DNA from 3 places in the Paenibacillus sp. GYB006 genome. Region 1 is predicted to be linked to each of the others. Evidence: predicted binding sites of a transcription regulator. Region 1 holds the regulator's gene; each other region holds the start of a gene.
What was found. The regulator NrdR, encoded in region 1, represses ribonucleotide reductase genes. The targets are predictions, from matches to a motif close to AACACNATATATNGTGTT.

Region 1 (10,913 bases):
GACTTGGGGTAAACAAGACCGAACTTATTGTAGCAGGCGCACTTTCAGCTATTCTTTTTGCACTGCTTGCTGACTTGTTACTTGGAGCACTTGAGAAAGCAATTAGACCGAACCAAAATAGTGCAAAGGCGTAGGTTTCCTAATTGTCTGAAGAAATCATATGAGATATAAAAGATCAAGTCTCATAAGCTACTAAGGAAAGAGGGAGATCGTACAAATGAGAGTTACTAAACAAAAATCGTTGAAAGTCACGCGCACACTGGTTCTATTTATGCTCATTCTGTCCATTTTTTCAGTAAGCTTGCCTGGTAAGGCAGAAGCTGCTGACCGGGTGAGAATAGGTACACAAACCTTTACAGAAACCAAAGTGCTTGCTGAGATATATAAGGCATTAATTGAAGATCGTACGGATTTAAGTGTTGATGTAACGACAGATCTAGCTTCTTCCAGTCTGCTGCTAAGGTCACTTAGCAAAGGCGAAATGGATATGGGAAGTTTATATTCAGGAGAAATTTTTAACGGTTATTTTGAAGTTGAGGATACAAGGGATCGAGATGAAGTACTCCGTCAGGCTCAGGAAGGTTTTGATAAGCTATGGGATCTGAAATGGTATGATTCGCTTGGCTTCGAGAATACGTATACATTGGCGGTAAAACAAGAAGTTGCAGATAAGTACGGTCTTAGCAAGATGTCTGATTTAAAAGAACATGCAGGAGATATGAGAATTGGAGTGGATACGACTTGGCTTGAACGTCCGACGGATGGATATCCGGCATTCACAAAAGAGTACGGTTTTACTTTTGCTCAGACTTCTCCTATGGAAATCTCACTCGTATATTCAGCAGTTGCTGACAACATTGTAGATGTTGTTCTAGCGTATACTACAGATCCAGGACTTAAAGAATTTAACCTTGTGACCCTTGAGGATGATAAACAATTCTTCCCTCCATTTGATGCTTCAACGGTGGTTCGTAAAGAGCTGATTGAAGAGCATCCTGAACTGGATGAAGTGCTTTCTTCTCTTGTGGGAACGATTGATGCAGATACGATGACAGAGCTAAGTTATCAAGTCGATGTAGAAAAAATGGAACCGCGGACCGTCGCGATGAAGTATTTGGTCGAGCTTGGATTACTTGATGAATCAAAACTTCCTGCATCAGCGATGCATCCAGATGCGAATTCATTCATGAAATTTTATTATTACGTTACTGAAAATGCATCTTACTTATTACATTTAACATGGGTACATATTTTAATGGTGCTTTGCGGGTTGGGACTTGCTTTAGTTATTGGGATTCCGCTTGGTATTCTTAGTGCTCGTTATGAAAAAACAGGCAGAGTCATCATGTTCTTTACAAACATTATTCAAGTACTTCCAAGTATGGCTCTGCTCGTTCTACTCATGGTTATGTTCGGTCTCGGATTCAAAAGTGTCGTTATTGGCTTATTCCTTTACTCTTTAAATCCTGTCGTGCGTAATACTTATGTTGGCTTGAAGGAAGTAAGTCCTGGACTTCAGGATGCAGGAAAAGGGATGGGAATGAGCAGGTTCCAACTGCTGTGGAAAGTGGAAATGCCGTTATCCATTCCCTTCCTCATGGCAGGTTTACGTGTTGCTGCGGTCATTGCAATTGGTGTGGCTGCACTCGCACCGATTATCGGGGGCGATGGACTTGGCCGTGAAATCTATGCGGGTCTGAATCAGCGGCATAATATTAAAATATTAGCCGGGGCCATCCCTGCTGCTTTACTTGCCATTCTGGCTGATATCTTCCTTGGAAGACTGGCAGAACGATTTAAAATAGCAAAACGGTAAAAGGAAACAGTCTGAACTTCGGTTCGGACTGTTTTTCTTCCATTTGGCCGATAATGCAGGAGAGTGACTAGTTATTTTGTTTTGTTTTTTGAAGCAGAGTTCCCATGTGTTATCATATAGGAAGAAGTGAAACAAGAGAGGTGTATCTATGGAAAAGTTTATTTTGATTGATGGAAATAGTATTATTTATCGAGCCTTTTTTGCCATGCCCCCGCTGACGAATTCGAGCGGATTACATACAAACGCGGTGTACGGATTTACGACCATGCTTCTTCGGTTGCTGGAAGAACATAAGCCGACACATATGATGGTGGCTTTTGATGCAGGGAAAGTAACGTTCCGCCATGAAGGTTATGAAGAATATAAGGGCGGACGCCAAAAAACACCGCCTGAATTATCGGAACAATTCCCTGTACTGAAAGAATTGCTTACCGCATTCGGTATTGCTCAGTTTGAACTATCTGGATATGAAGCCGACGATATCATTGGAACACTCACAAAACGTGCCGATGAAGCGGGCCGCGAAATCCTTGTGGTTACGGGTGACAAGGATATGTTACAGCTGGCATCTGAGAACGTAAATATTGCATTGACTCGTAAAGGCGTATCTGAAATTGAAAATTACGGTCCAAAAGAAATTGAAGAACGTTACGGTCTTTCTCCGCTGCAAATTATTGATCTTAAAGGACTGATGGGCGATCCTTCTGATAATATCCCTGGTGTTCCTGGAGTGGGAGAAAAAACAGCACTGAAGTTGCTTCATCAGTTTGGATCAGTTGAAGAGGTATTAAGCAATACCTCGGAACTAAAAGGGAAGATGAAAGAGAAAATAGAGACTCATGCAGAAGATGCACGGCTCAGTAAGCGGCTGGCTACTATTTACCGAGAAGTACCGCTTGAGAAAACTTGGGATGACATGGTATTCGGCGGTATTCAGGAAGAGTCTGCTGCTCCCGCACTCGCGAAGCTGGAATTTAAATCATTGTTAGAGCGACTTGCCTTTACTGTTAAACAGGCAGATGCGGATGAGAATACACCGGAAGAAGAAGAGATTGAGACCGTTATTGTAACGGAAGAGAACATAACAGACTTGCTGCCGTTACTTCCTTGTATCAAGATCGTTCATGTTGAATCACGAGGGGATAACCCTCATCATGCTGTTTTGATTGGGATTGTACTGACGGATCGCGAAAAATATTATTTTATTTCTCCAGAGATGCTCTCTACGGAAGCATGCGCAGGGGTAAGAGAGTGGTTAAGCAATCCAGATTATCCGAAACAGGGGTATGATTTGCACAGGGTAGACCTTGTACTGCATGCGAACGGGTTGCCATTTGCGGGTGCTGATTTTGATGTGCATCTTGCAGGTTATCTGCTTGATCCAACAGATTCAAACCAGACGTTATGGGGAGTTGCATCGAAGTATGGTCTGGCTCGTCTACAGTCAGATGATGAAGTGTTCGGTAAAGGGGCTAAATATAAACTTCCAGAAGAGAAGATTGTTTGTGAATATTTATGCCGCAAAGCAGAAACGATCTCCCGTCTGATTTCTTTACAGCAGAAGGATTTAGAAGAGACAGGAATGCATGAACTTTTCTATGATCTTGAAATGCCTTTGTCACGCATACTTGCTGACATGGAGAAGCAAGGAATCAAAGCGAATGTAGACGAACTTAAAGCGCTTGGATCTGAATTTGAACAGACGATATCTTCGTTAGTTGCGAAAATTTATGAGATTGCCGGAACTGAATTTAATCTGAACTCTCCAAAACAACTAGGCGAAATTCTTTTTGATAGATTGGGATTGCCAGTTATTAAGAAAACAAAGACAGGTTATTCAACAGATGCAGAAGTACTGGAGAAGCTCGCTCCGTATCATGAAATTGTTCAGCACATCTTAGAGTACCGCTCGATTGCGAAGCTGCAATCGACGTATGTAGAAGGATTACTGAAAGAAATTTCGGATAAAACAGGAAAAGTGCATACGTACTATCGTCAAACGATAGCTGCGACTGGCAGACTCAGCAGTCAGTTTCCGAACCTGCAGAACATTCCGATTCGTCTCGAAGAAGGACGTAAGATCCGTAAAGTGTTTGTTCCTTCCGAAGAGAATTGGTACATTCTCGCTGCCGATTATTCACAGATCGAACTTCGTGTGCTTGCTCACATCTCGGATGACGATAATCTAAAAGAAGCTTTTGTACATGATATGGATATTCATACAAAAACGGCAATGGATGTATTTGGAGTGGAGGAATCAGCGGTAGACAGCAATATGCGGAGATCAGCAAAAGCTGTTAACTTCGGAATCGTCTATGGAATTAGCGATTACGGTCTGTCTCAGAACTTGAACATTACAAGAAAAGAAGCATCACAGTTTATTGAGCAGTATTTTGAAGTGTTCAAAGGTGTTCGTAAATTCATGGACGATATCGTGAAACAGGCCAAACAAGATGGGTATGTAACTACACTTCTTGGACGCCGCCGTTATTTACCAGAAATTAATGCAAGCAACTTTAATCTTCGTTCTTTTGCAGAACGTACAGCGATGAATACACCGATTCAAGGAACCGCTGCTGACATTATCAAGCTGGCTATGGTGCACATGGATGCAGCACTTACGGAGAAAAAACTGAAAAGCCGTATGCTGTTGCAGGTACACGATGAATTGGTATTTGAAGTACCGGAAGAGGAATTAGAAACAATGAAGGAATTAGTACCTGAAGTGATGGGGAAAGCTTTGGAATTAGCCGTTCCGCTGAAAGCAGAAGTCAGCTTCGGCAGAAACTGGTATGAGGCCAAGTAAATCCGAGTCAAAGGGTATAAGATTGCCTCAAAATCCGCTATAATGGAGGATGAGGTGAAGACATCATGCCGGAACTTCCGGAAGTAGAAACAGTCAAAAGAACATTAAATTCATTAATCGTAGGAAAATATATAGATCGTGTTACCGTTCATTTACCGCGAATCATTCAGCGGCCAGATGATATTGATGCATTTGCTATGGAGCTTGTCGGACACACCATTCAAGGTGTAGAGCGAAGAGGTAAATTTTTGAGAATTATACTGGATGGACTTGTACTTGTCTCCCATCTCCGGATGGAAGGACGTTATGGTTTATATCCTGAAGATGAGCCTTTGGAGAAACACACTCATGTTGTATTTCATTTCTCTGATGGAACAGAGCTTCGTTACAAGGACGTAAGACAGTTTGGAACCATGCATCTGTTCCGCACGGGGGAAGACCTTACGAACAAACCGCTGATGAAGCTTGGGCTTGAGCCGCTAGACGAATCTTTTACACTGGAAGCTTTTCGTAAAGCAATTGGGAAACGATCAACCAAAATCAAGGTTGCGCTTCTTAATCAGGAATATGTCGTAGGGATTGGGAATATTTATGTTGATGAGTCGCTTTTTAAGGCAGGGATTCATCCAGAACAACCCGCGAATACGCTCACTGACGAGCAGTTTGAACTGCTTCATCAGTCTATCATTGATACACTCCTTGAAGCGGTACAAGCCGGCGGATCTACCATTAAATCTTATGTCAATGGCCAAGGTGAAGTGGGCATGTTTCAGCATCAGTTCAAAATATATGGCCGTCAAAATCAGCCTTGTGAACATTGTGGAACAATGATTGTCAAGACCGTGGTAGGTGGACGCGGTACCCATACCTGCCCAAGATGTCAGGTGTTGGTGTAACGAATTTAAATAAACAACCTTTAGGTAAGCGAGCCTTTATGAATAGGCACCCTTTTAACCCGGTTCCCATATACTGCTAGGGCAACGCAGTCTTAGGCATTAGCCTGCTTTCTGCTAATGAAGCAGCTTTGTGGCCTAGTTTTGGGAGGAATGAAGGGTGCCTCATTCATTGACGTTATTTTTGCTTGCTTTTGCGCTTAGTCTGGATGGCTTTGGTATAGGCATTACATACGGCCTTCGCAAAATGAAAATTCCTTGGCTGTCGATCGTAATTATCTCTATCTGCTCTGGTCTTGTGATTGGAGTTTCGATGCAGCTTGGAGTTTTATTATCTGCTTTCGTATCTCCCGATGTAGCATCGTGGATCGGAGCAGGGATTCTCATTGCTATGGGAACCTGGTCACTCATTCAGTCATTCAGGTCTAAATCTGCGGATTCAGAGACGGATCCTTGGAAGGAAAAAGCGAACTTATCTTCAGATACTACGCTTTTATCTCGGGAAACGGGAAAGCATAGTACTGCTGAGGGAGAATCGTCCGAATCGGAATCAAAAACAACCGTTTTTTTATTGGAGATTCAAAAGTTTGGTCTTGTGATCCAAATATTAAAGAAACCGTCTGCTGCAGATATGGACGATTCAGGAAGTATTTCGGGATATGAAGCGATGTGGCTTGGGATTGCATTATCTTTAGATGCCTTTGGCGCTGGGCTGGGTGCTGCACTGCTTGGTTTACCACCTTTATTAACCTCAGTAATGATCGCTTTTTTCAGCGGTATGTTTCTCGTCTTTGGTTTAAAGGCAGGTTTTCGTTTTGCAAACTCAAGTTTTGTACAGTCTCTGACAGCCCTACCTGCCATTATGTTAATTATTATGGGAATATTGAAGCTGATTTAATTTGAGGTGAATACATGAATATTGGATTAACAGGCGGAATTGCGTCAGGTAAAAGCAGTGTTTCCAAGCTTCTTGTAAGCCTTGGAGCGATTTTAATTGATGCAGATCAGATCGCTCGGGAAGTCATGCTTCCCGGGCACCCTGTGCTTGCTGCTGTCGCAAAACATTTCGGACAAGTTGTTCTGCTAGAAGATGGATCACTGAACCGTAAGAAGCTCGGTGAGCTTGTTTTTAATCATCCAGATCAGCTTCAAGCATTAAATCAAATTACCCATCCTGCCATTCGTCAGGAGATGAGAGACCGTAAGCATAAATTCGAAGAACAGTTCCCAGACCGTCTTGTTGTTGCTGATATCCCTCTTCTCTATGAGTCAGGACTTGAAGATGGGTATGAACAGATCATGTTGGTATATGTACCGAGGGAAGTTCAATTAGAGCGGTTAATGAAGAGAGATGGATTGGACAAGGATCAGGCGATCCTTCGCCTGAAAGCACAGATGGATATAGAAGAGAAGAAACAAAAAGCAGATATTATTATAGATAACAGTGGGAATTTTGAAGAAACGAAGAAGCAAATTTTGGCCTTTTGGCGTGACACGGGTCTATCATGAGATGGCTTCGTAAAAAAAGAGTACTGCTTGTTATACTTGTTTCCTTTTTATTTCTTCTATTTTTTAATACCAATTGGATGTCTTGGTTTTATCCGATTCATTATAAAGATGAGATTCGTACACAAGCAGAAGCTTATGATGTGGACCCATTCCTCGTAGCCTCTATTATTCGAGTGGAGTCCAATTATAAACTGAGCCGCGAATCGAAAAAAGGCGCTATCGGTTTAATGCAACTGATGCCTGACACAGCGAACTGGGTGTTGGAGAAAAAACAGAAAAAGAACGTAACGATGGATGAACTGAAACATGAACCTGAGGCGAATATAGAAATTGGTACATGGTATCTTGATTACTTATCCGATCATTTTGATGGCAATCCAATAGCAGCGATCGCCGCTTATAACGCAGGACAAGGGAATGTAGGCAGTTGGATTAAGAAGGGCTTATGGGATGGGAAACTCGATACCATTAATGAAATTCCGGTAGGAGAGACCCGGCATTATGTACAGCGGGTTATTTATTATTATAATCAGTATAAAGATATCTATAAGGAGTTTTGATTCTTATTATCTTTTAGATTAAAATACGAATAAGTGCTGGACAGGCCAGCCTAATGGCTAACCTGTCCAGCACTTTATAATTACTTATTATTGAAATTGACCAGCGAGTTGTTGTTCACCGATCGTTACAAGACGTTTTGTAATGTAACCCCCGATAGAACCGTTCTCGTAGGAAGTCATGTTACCTTGGTATCCATCTTGTGGGATGCTGATACCTAGTTCTTGAGCGATCTCATACTTCATTTGCTCAAGAGCACCAGATGCGTTTGCTACAACTAGTTGGTTTGAATTTCCGTTGTTACCTTGTGCCATTGCCTTTCACCTCCTTGCGAGTTGGTAAAAGTATTATGTCTCGGATATGTGATTTTCATTACACTTTTGAAAAGAAAAATAGTTGGAAAGTATATACAATAAGAGGAGTGATGTCCGTGAAGTGTCCGTATTGCGCGTACGAAGGTACGAAAGTACTGGATTCTCGACCTGCTAATGAGAACAAGTCCATTCGCAGACGCCGCGAATGTGAACAATGTAACCGCAGGTTTACCACTTTTGAGACGATTGAGGAGACACCGCTGATCGTCATTAAAAAAGATGGAAGCAGAGAAGAGTTTAGCAGAGAAAAGCTGCTGAGAGGATTGATAAGGGCCTGTGAGAAACGTCCTGTATCTGTTGAACAGCTTGATCATATTGCTTCTGCCGTAGAGTCTTCTTTACGAAATACTGCTGTTGCTGAAGTAGAGAGCAGAGACATCGGAGAGCTTGTTATGGAACAGCTGTATCCCGTAGATGAAGTTGCTTATGTACGTTTTGCTTCTGTATATAGGCAGTTCAAAGATATTAATATGTTTATGAAAGAACTAAAAACGTTATTATCCAAGGAACCCTACGAAGAGTAAACATACCTTTATCATAAAGGAGAATTCACTTTCATGATACATAGTCGTAAATTATGGCTTGAATCAATGCTTCGAATAGCAGATCCTGTATTGGAAGCTTTATCGAACCGGAAGTTAAAGGAACTCATGCCTGTGGATTCTCCCTTAGTGGGTAGGGAAACCTATACTCATCTCGAAGCACTTGGCAGATTACTTGCCGGAATAGCTCCATGGCTAGAACGTAAGCAGGATGGAGAAGAAGAAGTTCTAAGAAATAAGTATGCAGCAATGGCTAGACAAGCGATTGATGCTGGAACGGATCGGAATTCACCAGATTTTATGAATTTTACAGAAGGCGGTCAGCCGCTGGTAGATGCAGCTTTTTTATCCCACGCGATTGTGAGAGCTCCTCAGGAACTTTACGGACAGCTGAAACCGAGAGTGAAGCAGCAGCTTATTGAGTGCTTAAAGAAGACTCGTCGTATAAAAGCCGTTCCCTCGAACTGGCTCTTATTCTCTGCTATGGTTGAGGCGGCCTTGTATATGATGGGAGAAGAGGACTTTGATGTGATGAGAGTCGATTACGCTCTCAAACAGCATGAGCATTGGTATCTAGGGGATGGAACCTACGGAGATGGCCCTCATTTTCACTGGGACTACTATAACAGCTTTGTCATTCAGCCTATGCTTATTGATATCCACCTTACATTTAAAGGGATGTACCCTGATTGGGACTCGGCTTACGAGTTCGTACTGTCCCGAGCACAAAGATATGGCGCAGTGCTTGAACGTATGATCTCACCAGAAGGAACATTCCCTCCAGTAGGTCGTTCGCTTGCATACCGTTTTGGTGCTTTTCAGTTGTTATCTCAGCTTGCACTGATGGAAACGCTTCCTGAGAAGTTGGGTTGTGCAAGTGTACGCTGTGCGCTTACCGCAGTATTGCAGAGAACCATTGCTGGCGAAGGTACATTCGATGAGAACGGATGGCTTCAGATTGGGTTTTACGGCAATCAACCCGATATAGCGGAAGGTTATATTTCTACAGGAAGTTTATATCTGTGCAGTACCTTTTTTCTGCCGCTAGGACTATCAAGTGATCAACCATTTTGGGCAATGCCGGATGAACCCTGGACACAGAAAAGAGCATGGAGCGGGCAATCCTTTTCGTTGGATCATTCAGTATTCTAACTAATCATTGGAGGAGAGGTGAGTAGTGTTATCTCGATTGTTGTATGTGACTGCATTATCATTTGAGCGAATGAATCCTAGTCATCATCGAGCGGTAAGTTGAATGTCATTGGAAAAGATGTTGCATGCCTAATATAATGATTATCACCCCCATGATTATACTGATTACCCCAGCGAACTTAACATAGGAAAGCCACATATCACTGGGCTCTCTATCGTAGCCTATTCTTTTGAATAACCAAGAATCAGGACGCTTAATAGCGAGGATCCCAAGTGCTATTACACAAACACCCATTAGAAAATAAAAAATGAACATCAGATCAGCCCCTTTTAAGTAAATACGCTATGGCATGAAATCAAGTTCCAATCTATTCTATTTGTGAGTCTAAATTTCAATGAAAAATACTTGCAACGATACGTTTCTGAGTGTATAATAACTAAGTCGGAAAGTTACTGCAGACACAAATGTTGATTAATAGCCAACTACATAATTAAGGGGCCTTAGCTCAGCTGGGAGAGCGCATCGCTGGCAGCGATGAGGTCAGGGGTTCGATCCCCCTAGGCTCCATTTCAGGTAAAAAACTCGCTATTTTAGCGGGTTTTTTCTTTTTTATCATTGTATTTTAGTTAGTTTTCCTCCATGTAAAACTCCCCATTAACTTAACACCTTTCTCTCTCTAGGATTTTTAATTTTTTCATTCTGCAATAATAAAATTTCGATTTTATTCTCCCAAAACTCTATTACAAATTGTATAAAAATAAGAAATAAAACAGTAAATAAAAAAATGTCGAAAAAGAGAAAAAAATGTCTTTTTTTATGAAGAAAATACCATTACAATAAGATGGCAATGTGACAATGATCATAATTTAGTAGGACAGCAATTTTGGATTACATAAGAGCGGCCATGTCACAATTTTATAATATGGAGGAAGAGCCGCAGATGGGTGTTATGGAAATTACCGGACAGTCTTTGTATTCCGGTGTGCAGCGAGGCAAAAAAGAAGAATGGATTTATTTAACGGCTGCAGATTTAACTTTAAATCAAGATTATTTTTCCGATGTAACAGCTCACTACTTGATTCAGGCGGATACGATTCATTTTGCCGGATCATTGAATTTACCAGGGCGTAATCTGACCCTGAATGCTAGAGTGATCTCTTCGGATGGAGACGTTTCGATCAGTACATCAGGAACCCCTGTCCCTAAAGAAAAGAACTTTGTTAGCCAGCCTAAGGCTAATCCAGGAGATATGCCTGTCAGAA
Region 2 (10,913 bases), on a different contig from region 1:
GATAGCCGGATTCAAGCTGAACCATCGCTATTTTGGTCAGCATATCGCGAGCACCCATGACTTTTTTCTTCTTCACACGATCGTCAGCCAGCAGCGTGTCATACATCACGTCAAGATCCATATCATCTAAATGTGTTCCATAATTCTTATATACACTATAAGGAGCGAAAACATAGAGCGGCTCATTATCTTGAGCGAGCTTATAAAAACGATTCGGAACAATAAGTCCAATCGAAAGGGTTTTTAGACGGATTTTCTCATCTGCATTGATTTTTTTGCTATCGAGGAACTCCATTACATCCCAGCCAAAAATATTATAATAAGCTGCTCCCGAACCTTTGCGTTGTCCCATCTGGTCTGCATAAGAGAAACCATCTTCCATCAGTTTCAGAACAGGCGTAATTCCTTTAGCAGCACCTTCAACACCCTTAATAGCTTCCCCGCGAGCACGCAGTTTGGATAAGTTAACCGCAACGCCGCCGCCAATTTTGGATAATTGCATACAAGTGTTCAGTACATAGTTAATCGAGTTGAGTGCATCATCCATTTCAAGCAGGAAGCAAGAAACGAGTTCACCACGCCGACTTTTTCCTGCATTTAAAAATGTGGGAGTTGCAGGCTGAAGGCGCTGCTCCATCATTGAACGAGACAACAAACAAGCCGTATCAAAGTTACCTCGCCCTAGATGAAGAGCGACTGCCGCTACACGATCAGCATACGATTCAAGGTAGGTTTTTCGGTCACGGCTTCGAAGTGCATAGTCCGTATAGAACTTGGATGCTGCCATGTAGGAAGGGAACTGGTAACCATAGCCGTGTGTAATTTCAAATACGGTTCTAACTTCATCCAGGGTATAGACAGCATAAAAATCTTCGTAATAATCTTGTTCAATCATATATTTAATCTGCTCATCGATACTCGCAAATTGCAGACTTTTACTTTTTACTTCTTTCATGAATTCCTCTACAGCTTCTTTGTCTTTATGTAATTGAAAGAAACCATCAGAGTCACGCTGTAGTAACATGTTGTTTAATTCAATATGACGCAATGCGGCTCACCTCTTGTTTAAAATATTCAACATCACTTTTTGTACCGGATAATTCGAATTTACTAATAACAGGAACGTTATAAGATGCGGATATTAAATCTGCACTTTTGGCAAAACGTTCACCCCAATTGCGGTTACCGCTGGCAGCAACGCCAATCAGGTATTTTGAGTTTTTTTGCAAAAAAGAAGACACCTTCTCAGGTATCTGTCCAAAACCTGTCGTATATGTGATGAGTACGTAGGGTTCATCAATCGTCATTTGATTCTGAATTTGAACTGCCGGAAGTGACAGCTTCGATATGAATCTTTTTACATTCCCAGTCATGGAATCATAAACAATTAACAATATCTTATCCCCCTTGATTGGTAAAAAAGGCATTAAATTCATACTATATATAGACTGTGTTTATAATTTTATATCAATATATAGAATTGTCAAATGTTTTTAAGAGTCATGTATGACTCTTTATTCCAAATTTCCAAGATAGAGATTGAAACCTGAGATGATTCCAATTCGTATTCATAACTATATAAATAGGAGGCGATTTTAAATGAGTGGAAGAGGTTGTTTTAAATGCGGAGGTTTGGAAGCGGACACCAAAGAAGTTGCGATGACAGGTACTGGATTATCAAAAATGTTTGATATACAAAATAATCAATTTATTGTAGTTTACTGCAAAAATTGCGGGTATTCCGAATTCTATAACAAGAAATCCTCGAAGGCTTCGAATATCATCGACTTCTTTTTCGGTGGATAAGTTTTCGAAAGAGAGCCTTGGAATTACTTTTTGAATAAAAGAAAATAAGGACGAATATTCAGGGACTACCCTGGTATTTCGTCCTTTTTCATGTTTTTTAACATCTTGAATACATAATATTCTTATACCATTTACCCATCGTTTTTTATATATCAACTCTACCTGAAAACGCTTTATAATATGTGAATTGACACATAGAAGGGAAGAACTTTATGACTCGTTTGTTTGTTAAAGGTGCAGACATCTCCATGCTGAAAGAAGTTGAAGACTTCGGAGGGAGATATTATCTAGGTGAGGAACAAAAAGACTTATTCGAAATATTACAAATAAAAGGACTCAATACGGTTCGATTGCGCTTGTGGGTGAACCCATATGATGAAGAAGGTAAGCCATATATGGGCGGCACGAATGATCTGGAGACGACGATTGAACTGGCAAAAAGAGCAAAAGCACACGGAATGCAATTTATGCTGGATTTTCATTACAGTGATTTTTGGGCAGATCCCAAGAAACAAGACAAGCCAAAGGCTTGGCAGTCTTATACAGGTGATAGGTTGGAAGAGGAAGTATATCGCTATACCAGGGAAGTGCTTGAAGTATGCAGACTGTGTGATGTTATGCCGGATCTGGTACAAATCGGGAATGAGACAACGAACGGCATGCTTTGGCCAGAAGGTAAAACACCTAACTATGTTCCTGAGAAGCAAAGTTTTGAAGAAACAGAAGCAGCGCAGTGGGATAAGTCGTACGATTCTCTTGCAGCATTCTTGAAAGCAGGGGTGCGGGCAGCGAGAGAAGCAGGACCTATGAAAATTATTTTGCACCTTGATGCCGGTGGGCAAAATGTATTATACCGCACATGGTTTGATGAAATGAGTAAACGTAACGTAGATTATGATATTATCGGGTTATCTTACTATCCGATCTGGCATGGCGGTCTCGAAGATTTACAGTTTAATTTGGAAGATATCAGTGCTCGCTTTAATAAAGAGGTGCTTGTTGTAGAAACGGCTTATGGACATACGACGGAAAGTTTGTCTGGAGCAGATATTTTCACAGAAGAAATGTCCAAGATTGCTGGATACCCGCCAACAGTGGAAGGCCAGGGGCAGTTTCTTCAAGATTTAATGGAGACAGTCCGTAAAGTTCCTGACGGAAAAGGTCTCGGTATTGTATACTGGGAGCCGGCGTGGCTGCCGGTAAAAGGGACGAGCTGGGCAAGTTTGGCCGGTATGAAATATGGCAACGATGTCTCGGAAATGGGAAATCATTGGGCCAACCAAGGATTGTTCGATTTTGAGGGTAAGGCGCTTGCTTCATTAGATGTATTTCTAAAATAAAAGAATCGAAATAATCCAAGTATAGAGTTGTTTTGAGCTCTTTACTTGGATTTTTTTTGTTATCATATGAATATTGAAGGATCTATTTAAGGGGGAGGAGAAGATGAACTGGGGCGACGAGAACAAAAGATGTGTATTTAATACAATAGAGCGCTCACTTCCATTATTTGTTGAAACGATTGGATATAGTGCTTGGGAACGGATATTTACACGAACAGACGGATACCCGTATTATCACTGGCTATATACTTTGGAAGGGGAAGGAAGTATGGAAATGGGGGGAGAACGCTTCCTGCTGACATCAGGTCAAGGAGTACTGCTCACCCCATTCACACCTCATTCCTATTCCCCTGCATCGGATCGATGGGTAACCGTATACATTACATTCGGCGGCACTGCTGCTGAAGCTGTACTGAACTCGCTTGATATGAATACTTCTGCAATTTATTCTATCGATTCAGAAGGTGCATCTTTCGTATCTCTCATGGAAGAGATGATTCATAAAGCGGACTGGGGTACGGAGCTCTCTGGAATGGAATTATCTACAGCACTCTATCGTTTTCTTATGCTGCTCAGAAATTACGGTATGCGTGACGAACAGCCCTCATTATCTCAATATTATGATAAACTTCGTCCCGTTGTGCGATGGATGGAAGAGCATTTTTCATCGAACGTGGGACTGGCTGAGATGGTGGAACAAGCGAATATGAGTGTTTCGTACTTGAATGAGCTTTTTCGGGATGCATTTGGTATGAGTCCTTACTCTTACCTGATCCACCTGCGTCTCCGTCAAGCTAAAAAAATGATGATCATGAATCCTGATAAAACTCTCAAAGAAGTGTCCGCACAGACTGGCTTTAACGATGTGAGTCATTTTGTGGCGACGTTTCGAAAAAAGGAAGGGATTACACCGGCCAAATACAGAGAACTACATACTTCTACGGAGAGAACAGATTAAAAGGATAGATTATTAGTACTAACGCTCATACTGATAAAGGAGTATAGATGAAAAACGAGAATGAAGTTGAACCTATGGAAAGCTTCAGTCGGTTCATGCTATTTACCGTCTTAATTTCGGTGCTAAGTATGTTATTACTATATATACTAACGATGATTCAACCTTATGATCCGTTCCCAGGATACGATTTTCGTTCATTGACTAGTTTAATTACTTATTATCTTGGATTCCTAATTCCTGTCATCATTATTTTCTTTATATCAAATATGATAATGCTTCTATTACATGATCGCATGAAGAGATTATCTTTGATTTGGAGATGTATGTACTATTTACTGATGGGGGTCATACTTAGTATTCCCTTTCATTTTCTAATTCGACCTGAGTGGTTTGTTGTTTATCTTTGTTCCATTGTTCCTCCATTTATTTTTGGATGGGTGCTTGAGAAGAAATGGTTAATACAAATCTCAAAAAATGAATTGAATAAAAATCAAAAAGGCAACCGGTAAAGCTGGTTGTTTTTTTATATGAATTTTTCATATAAGGTTAATTCTTGATTTCTACTCAGAGGCATAACCTACCATTAATATTATTATTTCAACATATGAAAAATTCACAATAATAAGATCTATATCGTTTCTATCTACTCCTCCTATAACCAACCTTATTTGATATCTATCTCATTAACTTAGTATTAAAAACAAAAAAACATATTATTCTAAAAAAAGATAGATTATAATATCGAAAAAATTAAAAATCCACTAAAAAATAGAAATGGGAGGAATCCGATGATTCAGTAGCCGTTTTTAGAAAAAGGAACGACCATTGGAGTAACTGCACCTTCATCGGGAGTTGAGAATACACTACATAAACTGCTTGAGCAGGCAGTCCTTCGTCTAGAGGGGAAAGGATACCGCGTGGTTTGCGGTCAAACGGTGTGGGCTCAGCACAAAGCAAAATCAGCATCTGCCAGCATACGTGCAGATGAACTTAATGATTTTTTGCAGAATGACAAAATCGGTATGATTTTTCCGCCTTGGGGCGGGGAGTTATTAATTGAGATCGTGGATCAGATTGGATATGAACGAATTCAACCAAAGTGGATCCTGGGTTACTCAGATACTAGTGTGTTGCTGCTGGCTATTACGCTAATGACGGGTATTGCTACAGCGCATGGTACAAATCTGATGGATATAAGAGGAATATATTCGGACGAGACGACTGCCATGTGGGAAACGGTTCTAGCTACACGGCCGGGTAAAACAAATCAGCAAATCTCTTCAGAACGATATCAGAAGAAATGGAAACATGAGGAGCCTTCACCCTGTATTTTCGAATTAACAGAACCTACCGAGTGGAAGACAACTTTAGGATCTGATGTGACTCTGCGTGGTCGTTTACTAGGTGGCTGCATTGATGTGATCCGGCATTTGATAGGGACTCCTTACGGTGATGTTGAGACATTTCAGCGTCAGTATATACATGGTGAACCGATTCTTTGGTATCTAGAAAATTGTGAACTCAGTGCAACGGACCTTCGAAGGTCTCTTATTCAAATGAAACTGGCAGGTTGGTTTGCACATTGCAGTGGTATTTTATTTGGACGAAGCCATGCGAATAAGCCAGTAGAAGGTTATGATGTACTGGATGTATACGAAGAAATTGGGGCAGAACTGGGTATCCCTATCGTCTACGATATAGACTGTGGGCATATGCCACCTCAGATTACTTTGGTGAACGGAGCAGCAGCTGAAGTTGAGGTGAGAAATGGCAAAGCTACAATCATACAGATTTTCGAACGATAAGTTTTAGTCGTATTCGCTAGAAGACAAATCATATCTGATGTTTTTAATGTATTCGTTAGAAAAGTTCGACAGTAGAACATCTGGCTCGCTCCAATTATGTTAAATTAGAAATATGAAATATTTAAATATCATAGGAATGGTGTGGTGAATCTTGATTTTTGAAGAGGTTATATTGAATACTCACGAATTAGAGGATTTGAAAACATTTTATGTCCATACCTTAGGGTTCGGTTTAGTAAAAGAAGATACCAATTCCTTTACAGTTGCTGTTGGGCAAACGAATCTCACATTTGTTCTAACCGAAGCAGAGGAAGAGAAACCTTTTTATCACTTCGCAGTGAATATTAATGAGGACAAGTTCAAACTTGCCAAGGCATATTTGTCAGAACGGGTTACTTTGCTGAAAGACGAGTCGCAAGATGAGTTCAAGTTTGAAAGTTGGAACGCTCACGCTGTCTATTTTTGTGATCCGGCAGGGAACATTGTTGAATTTATCGCTCGCCATAATATTAAGAGTAAAAGTGTTTCTTCCCATGAATTTACGAATGAAGATATTCTATGTGTTAGTGAAGTGGGATTACCCGTTCCGGATGTGGAAAGCGTAGTTTCTGCATTAGAAGCAGACATGAACCTGCCTTTATGGAAAGGGGATCGCTCCATATTTCAGCCTGTTGGGGATGAACATGGACTATTTATTGTAGTGGTTACAGACCGGATCTGGTTGCCAACGAGTCAGAAAGCTACCATCTTCCCGGTAACCGTTAAAATGAAAGATAATGATAAGAAATACAAATTCTCCAATTTACCTTATCAAATTATTTAAACAGAAAAATTTTTTTGAATAAAGGTCATTACCGCTACTTACATCGATAGAAATACATACATTAATAGACTGGTTGGTGTGATAATTGAAAATCATTGCGCTTGAAGAACACTTTACTAACCCTGCACTGAATGCAGATATTCAAAAACAGGTTGAAAAATTGTCACCTCACTTTTATGAAGCTTATGGCAATAATGGACTAGGAGGCTCACCCAGTCAGGAAGAGCTGATCGATATGGGAAGCCTTCGCCTAGCAAATATGGACGCGAATGGCATCGACATTCAGTGTCTGTCGTATTCAGCTCCGGGAGCACAAATCCTTCCCCCATCGGAAGCTATTTTTTTCGCAAAAGAAGCTAACGATTATTTGGCAGACGCCATAAAAGCACATCCTGATCGTTTTGTTGGATTTGCCATGTTACCTACCGCTGCACCGGAACAGGCTGCACTTGAATTAGAACGAGCCGTTCGTCAGCTGAATTTCAAAGGATTTATGATAAATGGACGTACGGATGGACTGTTTCTTGATCATGTGAAATTTCGTCCTATTCTTGAAGCAGCGTCTGCTCTGGACGTTCCCCTCTTCTTACATCCTTCGTTAATATCGAAGGAAATACAGGAATCTTATTATGGTAGTTTTGATCCGCTTGTCAGCACTCGCTTTGCCACGTCAGGTTTTGGATGGCATGCCGAAACAGGTATTCATGCCATGCGTATGATTCTTGGCGGTATTTTTGATGAGTATCCTAATTTGCAAATCATTCTAGGTCATTGGGGAGAAATGATTCCTCCATTTTTGGATAGAATGGACTCCACTCTGTCTGAGGCGGCGAAGCACCTTCAGCGCAGTGTATCGGAGTATTTTACGAGCCATATGTACGTTACGCCAAGCGGTATGTGGAGTATCCCACAGCTGATGATGAACATGGAGATTATGGGAGCAGATCGAATTATGTATTCTGTAGATTACCCTTTCATCAAGAATGAAGAGGCACGAGCTTTTATAGAAAATGCCCCAATTCGTAATCTGGATAAAGAAAAGATATCTCATATAAATGCAGAAAAACTGCTGAAACTATAAATGGATATTACAATACAAGACTTCAGATGAAATCTATATGGAGAAATCCTGGATAAGTCGCCATCACGGCGGCTTTTTTAATATTCAATAAACAGCTTTCAATATACATTTGAAGGTAATAAAAACATATACTTGGCATTAATCGAAATATAATAATATAACTCATTCTAAAATGAATTTTAAAATGGGTCTTAACAACTACCTGCATGATGTCGATATATAAATAATACTAACTTAATAGAGTTTACATAGGAGGAAGAAAATGCAGTTTACAGACTTAGGAAAACAATTTATTAATGGGGTATGGAGAGATGGTAAGAGTGAAAAAACATTACCTGATATCAATCCATATAATGATGAAGTTATTACTACGTTCCATATAGCGAATGTCGCTGATATTGATGATGCATATCAAGCAGCACACCAAGCAAAACTCGAATGGGATAAAGTTAACGCATACAAAAAAAGAGATATTATAGAAAAAGCAGTTACATACATAGAAGCAAATGAAGAAGAAATTACATCCCTGATCATTCAAGAACTGGGTGGAACGCGTATGAAAGCAGCTTTTGAGATTGGCCTAGTGAAAAATATGATTAAAGAAGCAGCTACATTCCCAATTCGTATGGAAGGCAAGATTTTACCTTCTACGGAAGATGGTAAGGAAAACAGATTGTATAGAAGCCCAGCAGGTGTGGTGGGAGTAATTAGTCCATTTAACTTCCCATTCTTCTTGTCCATGAAATCTGTAGCACCTGCACTCGGTGCCGGTAATGGCGTAGTATTGAAACCACATGAGGATACACCAATCACGGGTGGAACTCTCATTGGTAAAATCTTCGAAGAAGCAGGATTACCAAAAGGGCTATTAAATGTGGTTGTTACCGATATTAAAGAGATTGGCGATGCATTTGTAGAACATCCAATTCCAAGAATTATCTCATTTACTGGATCGACAAAAGTCGGAAGTTATATTGGTCAACTGGCCGTTAAAAACTATAAAAAACCGCTGCTTGAACTGGGCGGAAACAGTGCGTTTATTATTTTGGAAGATGCAGATATTGATTATGCAGTACAAGCTGCAACGTTCAGCAGATTTACACATCAAGGCCAAATTTGTATGTGTGCAAACCGAATTGTTGTACAAAACTCAGTATATAAAGAGTTTGTAGCTAAATTCAAAGAGAAAGTCACTTCGTTAACGACTGGTGATCCGAGTGATCCGCAGACGGTAATTGGTCCGGTTATCAATCATCGTCAAGCAGAGACACTTCAAAAACTCATAGCAAAAGGTATTGAACAAGGCGCAGAACTTCTTGTAGAAGGCAAAATCACGGGCAGAATGGTAGAGCCGACCGTTCTTGTTAATGTGAAGACGGATATGGCAGTAGCTCAAGAAGAGTTGTTTGGCCCGGTTGTATGTATTATTCCGTTTGAGACCGAAGAAGAAGGAATTGCAATAGCTAACGATACACCGTTTGGACTTAGCGGAGCCATTCATACATCCAATGTTGAGCGCGGAGTAGAAATGGCGAAGAAAGTTCACACAGGCATGATTCATGTAAATGATATTACGATTAATGACGAACCGATTGTAGCATTTGGCGGCGAGAAACAATCAGGGATGGGCCGTTTGAATGGACAATGGAGCTTGGATGAATTCACTACGATGAAATGGATTTCAGTCAACTACGGACAAAGAAGTTTTCCGTATTAATGGGTAGGGGGAGATACCATGAATCAGGAATCAGAAGATCACACGCAGCACGAACTGATTAGAGCTTTCGTAAAGATCGCACCCCTATTGAAAAGACTAACCAATGATGACATTACGATTGGTATTTATGATACCGAAAAGCTGATCATTAACATTCCAGGCAATACGTTCTCACTGAATGTCACTCCTGGCGACCCTTTGGTAGAAGGGGATATTGTAACCAATGCGATTAGGGATAATACCGAGCTTTCGGCGGTTGTTCCAAAAGAATTATTTGGATTTCCGCTGGCTGCCCGTGCAATACCCTTACATGATGAACAGGGGAATGTTATTGGCGGTGTGGGAATGGGTACCAGTCTAGAAAAAGCGAATAAACTGTTTGAAATGGCAGAAAGTTTCTCCGCTATTGTCGAACAGACTACGGCATCTATCGAAGACATCAGTCAGTCGGTAACCCACCTTAACGATCGGGTGAGCGGCATAACAAGCCAAATGGATGACGTTAGTTCCAGTGCGCAGCAGATTGGTAAGATCTCTGGTGTGGTTAAGGAGATATCAGATCAGAGTAACATGTTAGGACTTAATGCAGCTATAGAAGCAGCAAGAGCTGGAGAAGTGGGAAGAGGTTTCTCTGTCGTAGCCGACGAGATTCGAAAACTGGCGACAAGTTCTAAAGAGAATGTGAATCAGATTAATGGCATTACGAATAACATTCAGGAACTTCTGATGCTATTAAATCATGCTTTTTCCGATATCCACGCATTAACAGATACCCAGGCTATAACGATTCAAGAATTCTCAGCAACAATTATGGAGATCAGCAACAAAGCCGAGGAACTAGCACAAGTTGCTCAAGAAACACTTTATACAAAAGTAAATAAATAGTTATTGGTATGAAAAGAGGAGATACAGGCTTTCTGTATTTCTTCTTTTTTATTTTTCGTAATTTTATAACCTTTGTTGTGTAACTTCACGCAATAGTTTGCGTTAGATTATAATGAACGATATGTCAGTTTTAACAAGAGTAAGCATGAGCTTGACTTGACCTTGACCTTTAGTTATTAATGAATAATGTTTTTGGAGGCGGAGATATGGAAATTTGTAAAAGATACAAACGATTAATTTGGATAATAACCATTGTTCTTCTTAGCGTACTCCTTTTCTTCTTTATCATGTTTCTCAATGATCGACCAGGCGGGTTTTCTGATCATCGTACATCCAAGGCTTTAGGAATGACGAGTTCAATCAAGATTCCACTTGGCAAGACTCCTGAAGAGGCTGTCCAAAAATTCAGAGGGAACGATTCACCTAACCGAGTCATTTATCAAGAGCCTGTTGAAGAGGGAGTGCTAGTTTTCATGAATCATCCCGAAAAAGAGGATA
Region 3 (10,913 bases), on a different contig from region 1:
TTTTGATTTTAGTTATATAGATAGGAATAATAGCGCGTTAGAGTATAATGTTAGAAAATGGAACTTTAGGAGGGAACTGCTTGTCCGCATCACATCATCAGCGCATTTATTGTGTACATTGTAATGCTGAGATTGAATCAAGGTATGATCTCTTGGTGAACCTCTCTTTTTTTTCGTTATCTGCCTATCACACTTCTTGTTATGCAGAAGCCTCAAAAGGCCAATCTATTTTTATAAGCAACAGCCCAGTAAATGGTGCAGAATTCAGCTGGACTTCTGGTTTTGCCTTCCTTCTTGGAATGATTTTCTTATTTATTCCTAAAGAAAACATAGGGGGTTCAGGAATGTGGAGCCTGAATGTGATCTTGTTACTTCTCCCGTTTGCGCGGGTATGTTCTTGGTACATTTACGAGCGGCATCTTGATAAATAAAAGGTTGAGGAGAGTATGGAGAATTGATGAAAGCCACTCAGCAAAAAACGGGGAATGAACTTGTCTCCATCGAAAATAACAATCCTATTTTACATTGAACATGCAAGAGTAAATTCAGCCCATTAACTGATGCAGTTAGCGGGCTATTTTGCATGTGCATGGCTCTAGCTGAAAGTGAACGTCACAGAATAGTAAGATTTTATGGAACAAAATAGGTGTAAAGTAGCTCTAAAGGGTCATTTCAGTTATAGAATCATTGCTTTATCATTATAATGAGTATGGAACATCATGAATATTGTTTTTCGAGAGGAACGGATTGATTATGAATAAAAAATTACCGAAATGGTGGCCTTTTGCCGCAATTGGAGTGGTCGCTGTAATCCTCATAGCAGGGGCTTTGTTTATGTTTAGCGGAAAGGAAATTATGCCGTCTGCTGGAGGGAGCGGGCAGGCAGAAGAAGAACTGGAAGGATATGAAGTCATTACGGTTCAGGTCAAATCAGACGGTTTCTATCCCGATAAGATTGAGGTAAAACAAGGAGTACCGACCAAAATTAATTTTAGAAAAGATACCTCCCTCACATGCATTACGGATGTTGTATCCAAAGATTTAGATATGCTGAAATATTTGGAGAAAGGTGATAACTACTACACCGTGGATACCACCCTTGATCCAGGTTCTTATTCATTTAATTGCGGAATGTATATGTATTACGGAAATATAACAGTAATTTGACACAAAGTGACCTTATCTAATATATCTGCGGAAAAGAATAGATAAAAGGACTGTTGCCTGATAGGTACAGTCCTTTTATCATATATAGAGTAGCTCATCCTCATCTATGTATAATTTTTCGTATCAACCAGATAACAAAGACAAGAGCTGCAATGAGCAAAATTAGTCCAGGTATACTTATATTATTCATAATTGTGACCACTCCTTATCGTAATATATAGTAAATAATACCATTTTATTAAATGTAAACATATAGGAAATGAAAAGTAAATCTCAAATGAAGGCGGGAATTTTAACAATGAGTACATATAAAAAGCCAAAAGTAACGGTGATCGGAAGTTCTTCAATGGATCTTGTAGTCACGTCAAGTAAACGTCCTGGCGCAGGTGAAACGGTACTTGGTGAATCTTTTCGGACGGTACCTGGAGGAAAAGGAGCTAATCAGGCTGTGGCTGCTGCGAGACTTGGAGCCGAGGTTTACATGGTAGGACGTGTTGGTGAAGACACGTATGGAAAAGCTATTTTGGACAATTTTAAGCAAAATCAAGTGATGGTTAGCTATGTTCAGCCGGTAGCCGAGATGGAGAGCGGGACAGCTCATATCATTTTGGCTGAAGGAGATAACAGCATTATCGTAGTAAAAGCAGCTAATAATGAGGTGACCCCTGCTTATATCGATCAAGCCGCTGAAGTGATTCGTACCTCCGATATCGTACTTATTCAGCAAGAGATACCGGAAGAGACGGTGGAACATGTAGCTGCAATTTGTAAAGAAGCAGGTGTACCTCTTGTCCTCAATCCGGCGCCAGCAAGGAAAATAAGTCAGCAACTCATTGAAGATGCTGCCTATATTACACCAAATGAACATGAAGCACAGATGATGTTTGAGGGAGAGGATACAGAGGATTCTTTACGTAAATACCCGAATAAACTGATCGTGACCGAAGGAAAGAAGGGAGTTCGTTATTATGACGGCGAACAAGAGGTAGTGGTCCCTGCTTTTATCGTGGAAGCAATAGATACAACAGGTGCAGGCGATACATTTAATGCGGCATTTGCAGTGGCGCTGGCAGAAGGAAAGTCAATAAAAGAAAGTATCTCCTTTGCTAATCTAGCAGCTTCTATATCGGTAACCAAATTCGGAGCGCAAGGTGGAATGCCGTTTCGTCATGAAGTGGAGGATCGGCAGTAGTATCCTGCAACGATAGTTTTTTGCTGAAATATTAAAATTTAATATAAATTTTACATGATACGGGTGATAGGGGAATAAGAGCATCGTATACTAAACTAGATTACAGACTAGATTACAGATTAGAATACTGACATCTTATTTCTTCTATCTTGTGAGGAAGGTGCTGATTTTGTATGAAAACACCGCTGATTATTGCCCATCGAGGGGCAAAAGGGGAAGCTCCAGAGAATACAATAGCTGCTTTTGAACTTGCTTTACAGCAAGGCTGTGACGCCTTTGAACTTGATATTCATCTATCCCAAGATGGAGAAATCATGGTTATTCATGATGATACCGTCCGTCGTACTACGAATGGAAACGGGTATGTAAAAGAGATGACGATGGCAGAACTTCAGCAGCTGGATGCCGGATCGTGGTTTGATTCTTCTTATGAAGGAGAATCGATCCCTACTTTAAGGGAAGTATTTGAGCTTGCTCCCCGTCATCTGATGATTAATGTTGAAATTAAGGGCGGGATTTCCGAAGGGGTGGAAGAAAAATTGGTAGCGCTCCTAGAGGAGTATGACCTGTATGATAATGTCGTCGTATCTTCTTTTCATTTTGACAGCTTACGCACTTTGGAAACATTGAATTCGAAAGTCAAAACGGGCCTACTATATGCTCAGAATTTCGCTCACCCTGAGTTATTACCGAATACGGCAGGAGTAAATGCTTTTTCTCTGCATCCGTATTTCATTCACTTAGAAGAGACAGACTTTAGATCGGTACAGAATGAAGGATTGCAGATGTATGCTTGGACGGTAAATGAAGAGAGTGTGATGAACAAATTGATAGAAAAAGGAATCGATGGCATTATTACCGATTATCCTGGCCGATTAAAAAAAGTAATGGAAGAAAAGAAAGTTAACCGCTGAGCGCGTAACCCGGCGGCTAGTTATATACAAAAAGAGAGAAATCTACTCATCCGTAGATTTCTCTCTTTTTTTTGGATTCGAAAGCGCAGAATAATTACGTCGATAAGTGGATGAAAGCCACATATGCTGCGCTTCCTGATTATCGCTTTTCTTCTTCATCCTTATTCTCATCCGTTATCCCCTGTTCATCTTCGGTAAGATTAGAAATCGTAATGGAATCCGAGTTTTTGGTCCAATCAATCTGTTCGAATCTCGGATCCGGTTCAACAATAGAATCAAAACCGGCACCGCGGTCTGTTTTGTCTTCATGCATCTTATTTTCACCCTTTCCGTTTGGATAGTTTCACCCAAAATTTTCGTAATTATGTATCATTACCGCATGAGGATAAGAGTGAAACAAATAATCGATAGGTGTACAGAGTGTGATTTTGATAAGAAAAGTCCAATCGCACAGGCATAGCGAAGTTTTCTGTAATCTAATAGGGTATACCCTGGCTGAAAGGAGGCAAAGTAAATGGAACTGCATGAATTAAAGGGTGGGTATGATGTCCTTTGTAGTCTCGGCCATAACTGTCTTCCTGCAAGCCAGCTGAATCACAGTAAAATTCGGAATATTGCTGGAGTTATCGACTGGATGATTTCCCCTCATTTATCAGGGGTCAGTGCCCTGCTACGTGATCGATTCCGACATATCATGCTAAGAGATAATCTCAGATATTATGGGGCAAGTATTGATTCAGGTTGTTATGTCATTCGGGACGCAGCCTATGATCTATACTCCGTTCATGATTTTCCGATGGAAGATAATGACCCAGAGATTCTTGAAAGCTATTCTGGTCTAAAACAAAAGCTGGATTATAGAGCAAGCCGATTTTTGCAGCTTATGCAGAGTGGCAAGCGAATCTTTTTTTTACGAACGGAAGCCACTTCACATGAAACAGAAGAGCTGTTACAAGTTCTAGATGACCTCGTGGCAGGTGATTATAAATTACTGGTTGTGAATCACGCGCAGGTACCTTATATAGTTCAAATTGATTATCAACTGCCGAACGTTTGTACACTGCTCATTCCAGAGGTAGCAAACATGTTTCAAGATAACCACACCTTATGGCGAACCATTCTGGAAGGGATCTATAACACCATGACCAACGAAGAAGTAAATAGCTATCTATTACAAAATTACAACATATGAAAAATTCACATTAATAATAAGAGGTTTCTTGTTTCTTTTAATCGAGGCAACACTACTACTTTACCTATCATGAAAAACGAAAAACATCCGGTTCATGAACGTAGTCCATATCGCCGGATGTTTCTATTCGTGTTATAAAGTGATCACTGAATCCTCAGATAACGAGGCTTGTACATCAATAATTCGCTGATTTCGGCTTCCGCGAAAAAGAAGCGTAGTATCTTTCAATTCCATTTGAAAAGGACCATCGATGATGACATCACAAAGCTCAGCAAGCGAGCGCATGTCTGGGTCCTCCAGCAGTTTTTCATAAACAAAACCGGTATAAGCCCAAAGGGTTTTTCCTGGACAAAGTTCTTTATACTTCCGAATGAAATCGGTGCATGCAGGAGCAGAGAAGAAAGGATCTCCCCCGCATAAGGTCAGCCCATCAAGTAATGGGTTGTCCGCAATTTCCTGGATGATACGCAGTTGTTCTTCTTCCGTAAAAGGTTTACCTGCTCTAAAGTTCCAGGAAGATGGATTAAAACAGCCGGGACATGCATGCTTACAGCCACTTATAAAAACAACAGCCCGAAGACCCGCACCTTCATTAATAGATTCTGGAATATAACCGCAGATGTGTAAAGGGATCATAGATGTTTAACCCGATCTCTGACTTCCGCTTGTTTAGCTGAATTGAATCGAACTGTGTAATCTCCAGTTAAATATCCAGTTACTCTGCGAAGTCGGCTAAAATGAATGTCATTTTCATTTATTCCACAGCTTGGACATTCCGTACCAATGACACCTTCATAGCCGCAGGAAGGACAGCGATCTAATGGGTGGTTGACTGAGAAATAACCGATATTTTGAGACAGCGCATATTGTACAATTCGGCGGAATGCATCCTGATTATTACGGGCATTTCCATCCAGCTCTACATAAGAGATCGCCCCTGCATTGCAAAGTTCATGGAATGGTGCTTCCAGCTGAATTTTCTTCGCAGCGGAGATCGAATAGTAGACAGGAACATGGAAAGAGTTCGTATAGTAATCACGATCATTAATTTCAGGTAGAATTCCGTATTTATTTCGATCCAAAACGGTGAATTTTCCTGACAAGCCTTCTGCTGGAGTGGCAAACAGGGTAATGTTCAGATTGTATTCATCCCCTTTTTTGTCACAGAAGTTCCGCATGGTTTCAATAATATGAACCGCTTCTTTATAGGATAATTCGTCTTCCGCATGATGTTTTCCATATAATGCTTTCATACATTCAGCGAGTCCAATAAATCCAATCGACAATGTTCCATGCTTCAGCAGGGCTGCTACGGGTTCATCAGGATTTAGATGTTCGCCGCCTTCCCAGACACCTTCCCGCATCATAAAGTCAGAAGCTTTTGCAGGTTGAACAGATTGAATAGCGTATCTATGCAGCAGTCCTTCTAAAGCAATCTCCATTACGCGGTGTAAATTCTTGTAGAATTCTTTCATATCAGGTTCTGTCCGTTTACGCAGCGCAATCCCATGTTCAATGCCAAGCTTCACAAGGTTAACCGTATTAAAAGAGAGGTTTCCTTTTCCGCTTTGACGGTTGCGGCCAAATCGGTCAGCGATCGTACGCGTGCGGCAACCCATGGTAGCAATAATGGTATCTGGTTCATTTTCACGATAAAACGGCAAATTAAATGTAGCATCGACATTTACGAAGTTCGGATATAATCTCCGGCTGGAACATTCGAGCGCTTTTACAAAAATATCGTAGTTGGGTTCGCCAGGAGCTTGGTTAATCCCTTGTTTACACTGGAAAATATGTTGAGGGAACACAGGAGTTTCTCCATGGCCGAGTCCTGCGATTGTAGCATCAAGAAGCGCATTGGATACAAGTCTTCCTTCCGCAGACGTGCATAATCCATAGTTTAGGGACGTAAACGGAATTTGACCGCCTGCCCGGCTGCTCATTGTATTTAAGTTATGAATAAGAGATTCAGCAGCTTGATGTGTCTCTTGAATGGTTTCATTCATGGCAAAAGCGTAGGCTTTAGGACAGGTCGTTTGTGCGAGTTCGCTATTCATATGGATATGTTCTTGATCTACTTCCGCTGTTTCTTCAAATAATTGTTTTCCTTTTCGGAAGTGCTTTCTAAAGGAGCGTGCTACATAAGGAGCCAGGTCCCAATCGATTTTGTTGGCAGAGACACCGCCAAATTGACTGTTTTGCTGAGACTGAAAAATAATAGCGACAAGTGACATCGCTGACATGATCGACTGAGGGGTTCGAACAGAACCATTTCCTGTGTTAAAACCACGTTCTAGAAGCCGATCAAAAGGAATAAAGATGCAGTTTGTTGTACCAAGCGCATATTGGTCAAGGTCGTGAACATAAAGTTCGCCTTCTGTTATAGCTTGAGCAACCTGTTTGGGAAGGACATGCTTCATGACATGTTTTTTCGCAGTTTCAGATCCGATTTTACTCATCTTTCCGCTGAAAGAGTCTCCATTCAGATTTGCATTTTCTCTAAGCAGATCGGTGTCCTTACTGCCTAAGATTTGGTCCATTATATCTGTGAGTTCATCTGCTTGTTTAGGGTTAGGTATAAATGCTTCTAATTTTGCCATAATGAATGATCTCCTTCTAAATCCGTTTTCTGTTATGTGTAGTTTGTTTTGGATGAATTCTATGTTTTTGTAATACGGTACATACTATATATTGATCTATTTGAGTATCATACCTACAAGATGTACTCGGAGTGTATGACAAAAATCACAGTTTGGCCTGTGTAAAATCCTAAACAGAGACTCAAAAAAGTTCATAAACCCTTGTCATTATGGGAGGAAGCGCTATGCAATATGAAGTGAAAAAAACATAAAAAATAAAGGGAGAATGCTTTATAAATAAAATAATTAAAAAACAGTTATAGAAAGGAAATACAGATGCAGAAGGAACTGGGATGTGTTATGTTGTAGCAGTGCGATAAATCACTATAAGTAAGGATACTTACTCCTTACATTGTCCGTATACCTCATCTTCAAAAAAGGAAGGTGAACGGATTTACATATACATAGATAGAATGGGATGGAGGAGAAAAATTGAATACAACTTCACTGAATGATTCGGCAGATAACAACGAAAATAAGAGTGCCGACTCTCCGAAAACCGGTTTGCTTCTTGCTGTTTTATTGTCGGGTGCCTTTGTAGCTATTCTTAACGAGACGTTACTGAATGTAGCTTTATTTCAAATCATGGGTGACCTGAGTATTGAACCTCACCTAGCTCAGTGGCTTTCGACTAGCTACATGCTTGTCATCGGTATACTTATCCCCGTATCTGCATATTTAGTTCAGCGGTTTACAACAAGACAACTTTATCTATCTGCAATGGCCTTATTCCTGATCGGGACAGTTCTTGCCGCAATTAGTTCAAGCTTTGGTATTCTTCTCTTAGGAAGGGTCATTCAAGCCGTCGGTACGGCTGTGCTGATTCCACTGATGATGAATATTATCCTGGCTGTCATTCCTATGGAGCGCAGAGGAGCTGCAATGGGACTGATTGGACTTGTTCTTATGTTTGCGCCCGCCATAGGACCGACATTATCTGGTTTTATCCTGCAGCATTTATCATGGCGCTGGTTATTTATTTTGGTAGCTCCGATCGTTGCCTTAACGTTGATCTTCGGATTTATGAAGTTAAGAAATGTTACAAGTACGAGCAGACCGAAGCTGGATGTGTTCTCCGTTATTCTTTCAACCATTGGCTTTGGAGGAATTGTATTCGGATTTGGAAGTATGGGGGAAGGCGGCAGCACAGCGATTCAGAGCTATGTGATCTTTATTATCGCGATTGGTGCTATATCTCTTGCTCTCTTTGTGTGGAGGCAGATGAAGTTGACCGCGCCTGTTATGGATATAAAGGTATTTATCTATCCGATGTTTTCTGTTGCTGTGGTATTATCCATCATCGTGATGATGACTATGTTTGCTATGATGCTCGTTTTACCTCTTTATTTGCAGGAAGTCATGCTTTATAGTGCTCTGATGACCGGACTTGTCATGTTGCCTGGCGGACTTCTGAACGGACTCATGTCACCAATCATGGGGAAATTATTCGATAAATATGGGCCACGGGTGCTTCTTTTGCCTGGAATGTTGATTATGATTGTTACAATCACTTGTTTCTTATTGCTGCCTTTACAGTCTGCTTGGCTCGTGGCCATTCTTCAAACGTTCTTAATGATCTCTATTGCGATGATTATGATGCCTGCACAAACCAATGGACTGAATGCTCTTCCTGCAGAGTTATATCCGCATGGGACAGCGGTTCTGACTACGCTGCAGCAAACGTCAGGTGCTCTCGGTGCAGCAATCTTCATCTCGATCATGCAGAATGGGGAGAAGAAAGCGCTAAGCGGCATAGCGAATCCTGGAACGGCTGAATTGAATGCAGCAATGACTGCGGGTGTAATGGACGCATTTAAGATCGGACTGATTCTCGCATGTCTCGGTTTCGTCCTTGCTTTGTTCGTGAAAAGGGTGGCAGGACAGACAGCGAATAGTACAGCATCTTCGGTACTTAGCGAGACGGAACTTGTTACAGGAACGGCAACTGTAAAAGGAAAATAAATTAGTATGCAATTGTACTTACTGAATCATATATGGCAGAGTGGAATGCAATATGAAAAGGTGGATCAAATTGAACTCAATTTGATCCACCTTTTTTGTGGTTATTAGGATTTACAACACTTATCTCCCCTCATTTGCTAATTAGTGGTAAAATAATGTCTTGAAATGAGGTGGGTACAGGTGAATACGCCGAAATGGCTAACTGCAAGAACAGTATTCATTGGATTTTTATTGCTGTTAATCATGAGTTGGGCAGGGAATGTATGGTATTACTTCGGGGTGAGACTCGATAAACCTTTGTTCCTTGTGCATTTGGGGAGTTACGATGTAAACCAAGAAGAAATCCCAATTTATTATCTGGAGAACAAAACGGGTGATAACAGGGTCATATATATCAAGTTTGATGAGCTGCCTTATTCGAGCTACCGAATCGAAGAAGTGAAGGAATATACACACCATGTTCTAAAGGTCCTTTACTATAAGCCGCTAAGAGAAGAAAATGAGCAAAATGAACAGCAGGACCTTGTCATTCATGAAATGGAAGTGGTGTACCAAGGGATTGAGCCTGAACGAATCCCGATCGGTGAAATTCGTATTGAGACATTTGATCAGTCAGATGAAGATTCGATTGTCCTTACTACGTCTAGCGGCGGTTCTCCTGATGGCAGCGGACTTACGGCTCTTCGGATGAAAGAACCCGCAATCCTTGAACGCGTGTCTCTAAATCAGTCTGATATCGAACCGGTTCTTCAGCTTATGGTGAATGATACGGATTATACCGATCTACAGGAATGGAAATTGAACGCAAATGACCCCATTCGGATCAGCTACAAGTGGAATCTTCCGAAGAAGGGTGAAGGATCAATGAGGGTATATAACCCCGTGGTTCAGCTTCATTTTAAAAGGGAAGATGGTTCAACCAAGGTAGAAGCAATAGCGCTCAATGAGAGTTCTGTTTATTTCTCAGAAGAGCAAGTGAGGTCCTATATACAAGAGAGGTAAATGGATTGGAGTATTTATTGCGTACAAAGGTCACTACACCCCTTAGGAGAATGGGGATCGGATTTATTTTCATAATCATTAAAGTTAACTTTCATATTAATTCCTATTCATTTGATATATTTGCTGATTTTATAGGGTTTTTCTTGATTTATAGAGCTGCTGTGGTATTAAGCGAAAAAACATCTGCTTTTCATGTTGTCTCATGGCTTGCTCTTTTGCTATCCATCCTCTCCCTGCCTAAGAATTTCATGCCGTCAGTAAGTACTGCTGAAACATTTCAAACCATCTCGGTTGGTAACCATATCTATACGCAAGGCTTACAATTACTCATGATTATACTCCTATATTTCATATACAAGGGTCTTTGTGATCTTCCTTTATGGTACTATATAAGATCGGGTTTACTAAAACAGTCGATGCAAAAAAGAAGCTTATGGCTGATCGGCTGTCTGATGCTGGAAATGCTCATCTATCCATTTTTTCTTAATCTAGTTGAGGATAAGCTCGTTTTTGTCATTGTTCCTGTGCTGCTTTCGGCTATCCTTTGTATCCTTTTCGTACGAGTATTGTACCGAATGGCAAAAGCAGCCGAGCACATCAGAGGATGACGTAACAAAATATTATGCGATGAGAAGGAAGGAAGAACACGATTGAAGTACAAAGAACTGATCCATTCATCAAAGAAGCGTAAGACTACATTTATAGGATTAGGGCTATTATTTATTTTGCTAATCTTATGGGCGGGAAACATTGGGTATTACAACAGTATGCAGCTTAAGAAACCTGTTTTTCCTACCCACTATTTGACGACAACGATTTTTAAAGGAACCAATTGGATGGAAATT

Region 2: the regulator NrdR is predicted to act here: its motif matches at 1,434-1,451, upstream of nrdI (class Ib ribonucleoside-diphosphate reductase assembly flavoprotein NrdI).
Region 3: the regulator NrdR is predicted to act here: its motif matches at 7,146-7,163, upstream of PV403_RS06880 (anaerobic ribonucleoside triphosphate reductase).

The regions. Positions count from the first base shown of each region.
Region 1 covers NZ_JARBDA010000001.1:652,714-663,626, forward strand. Annotated here, with positions in the region: gene PV403_RS03195 (ABC transporter permease) at 1-134, shown strand, start outside; gene PV403_RS03200 (glycine betaine ABC transporter substrate-binding protein) at 218-1,816, shown strand; gene polA (DNA polymerase I) at 1,965-4,622, shown strand; gene mutM (DNA-formamidopyrimidine glycosylase) at 4,688-5,518, shown strand; gene PV403_RS03215 (manganese efflux pump) at 5,676-6,413, shown strand; gene coaE (dephospho-CoA kinase) at 6,428-7,024, shown strand; gene PV403_RS03225 (lytic transglycosylase domain-containing protein) at 7,021-7,584, shown strand; gene PV403_RS03230 (alpha/beta-type small acid-soluble spore protein) at 7,672-7,896, opposite strand; gene nrdR (transcriptional regulator NrdR) at 8,013-8,480, shown strand; gene PV403_RS03240 (DUF2264 domain-containing protein) at 8,514-9,650, shown strand; tRNA gene PV403_RS03245 (tRNA-Ala) at 10,146-10,218, shown strand; gene PV403_RS03250 (hypothetical protein) at 10,535-10,913, shown strand, end outside.
Region 2 covers NZ_JARBDA010000002.1:569,504-580,416, forward strand. Annotated here, with positions in the region: gene nrdE (class 1b ribonucleoside-diphosphate reductase subunit alpha) at 1-1,048, opposite strand, end outside; gene nrdI (class Ib ribonucleoside-diphosphate reductase assembly flavoprotein NrdI) at 1,035-1,394, opposite strand; gene PV403_RS08040 (zinc ribbon domain-containing protein) at 1,600-1,806, shown strand; gene PV403_RS08045 (glycoside hydrolase family 53 protein) at 2,019-3,146, shown strand; gene PV403_RS08050 (AraC family transcriptional regulator) at 3,250-4,104, shown strand; gene PV403_RS08055 (hypothetical protein) at 4,152-4,613, shown strand; gene PV403_RS08060 (S66 family peptidase) at 4,929-5,909, shown strand; gene PV403_RS08065 (VOC family protein) at 6,082-6,732, shown strand; gene PV403_RS08070 (amidohydrolase family protein) at 6,818-7,813, shown strand; gene PV403_RS08075 (aldehyde dehydrogenase family protein) at 8,076-9,530, shown strand; gene PV403_RS08080 (methyl-accepting chemotaxis protein) at 9,549-10,415, shown strand; gene PV403_RS08085 (hypothetical protein) at 10,622-10,913, shown strand, end outside.
Region 3 covers NZ_JARBDA010000002.1:296,446-307,358, forward strand. Annotated here, with positions in the region: gene PV403_RS06845 (hypothetical protein) at 81-431, shown strand; gene PV403_RS06850 (cupredoxin domain-containing protein) at 754-1,167, shown strand; gene rbsK (ribokinase) at 1,466-2,359, shown strand; gene PV403_RS06860 (glycerophosphodiester phosphodiesterase) at 2,533-3,273, shown strand; gene PV403_RS06865 (hypothetical protein) at 3,413-3,586, opposite strand; gene PV403_RS06870 (DUF1796 family putative cysteine peptidase) at 3,788-4,465, shown strand; gene nrdG (anaerobic ribonucleoside-triphosphate reductase activating protein) at 4,598-5,101, opposite strand; gene PV403_RS06880 (anaerobic ribonucleoside triphosphate reductase) at 5,098-7,065, opposite strand; gene PV403_RS06885 (MDR family MFS transporter) at 7,537-9,066, shown strand; gene PV403_RS06890 (hypothetical protein) at 9,247-10,068, shown strand; gene PV403_RS06895 (hypothetical protein) at 10,074-10,676, shown strand; gene PV403_RS06900 (hypothetical protein) at 10,719-10,913, shown strand, end outside.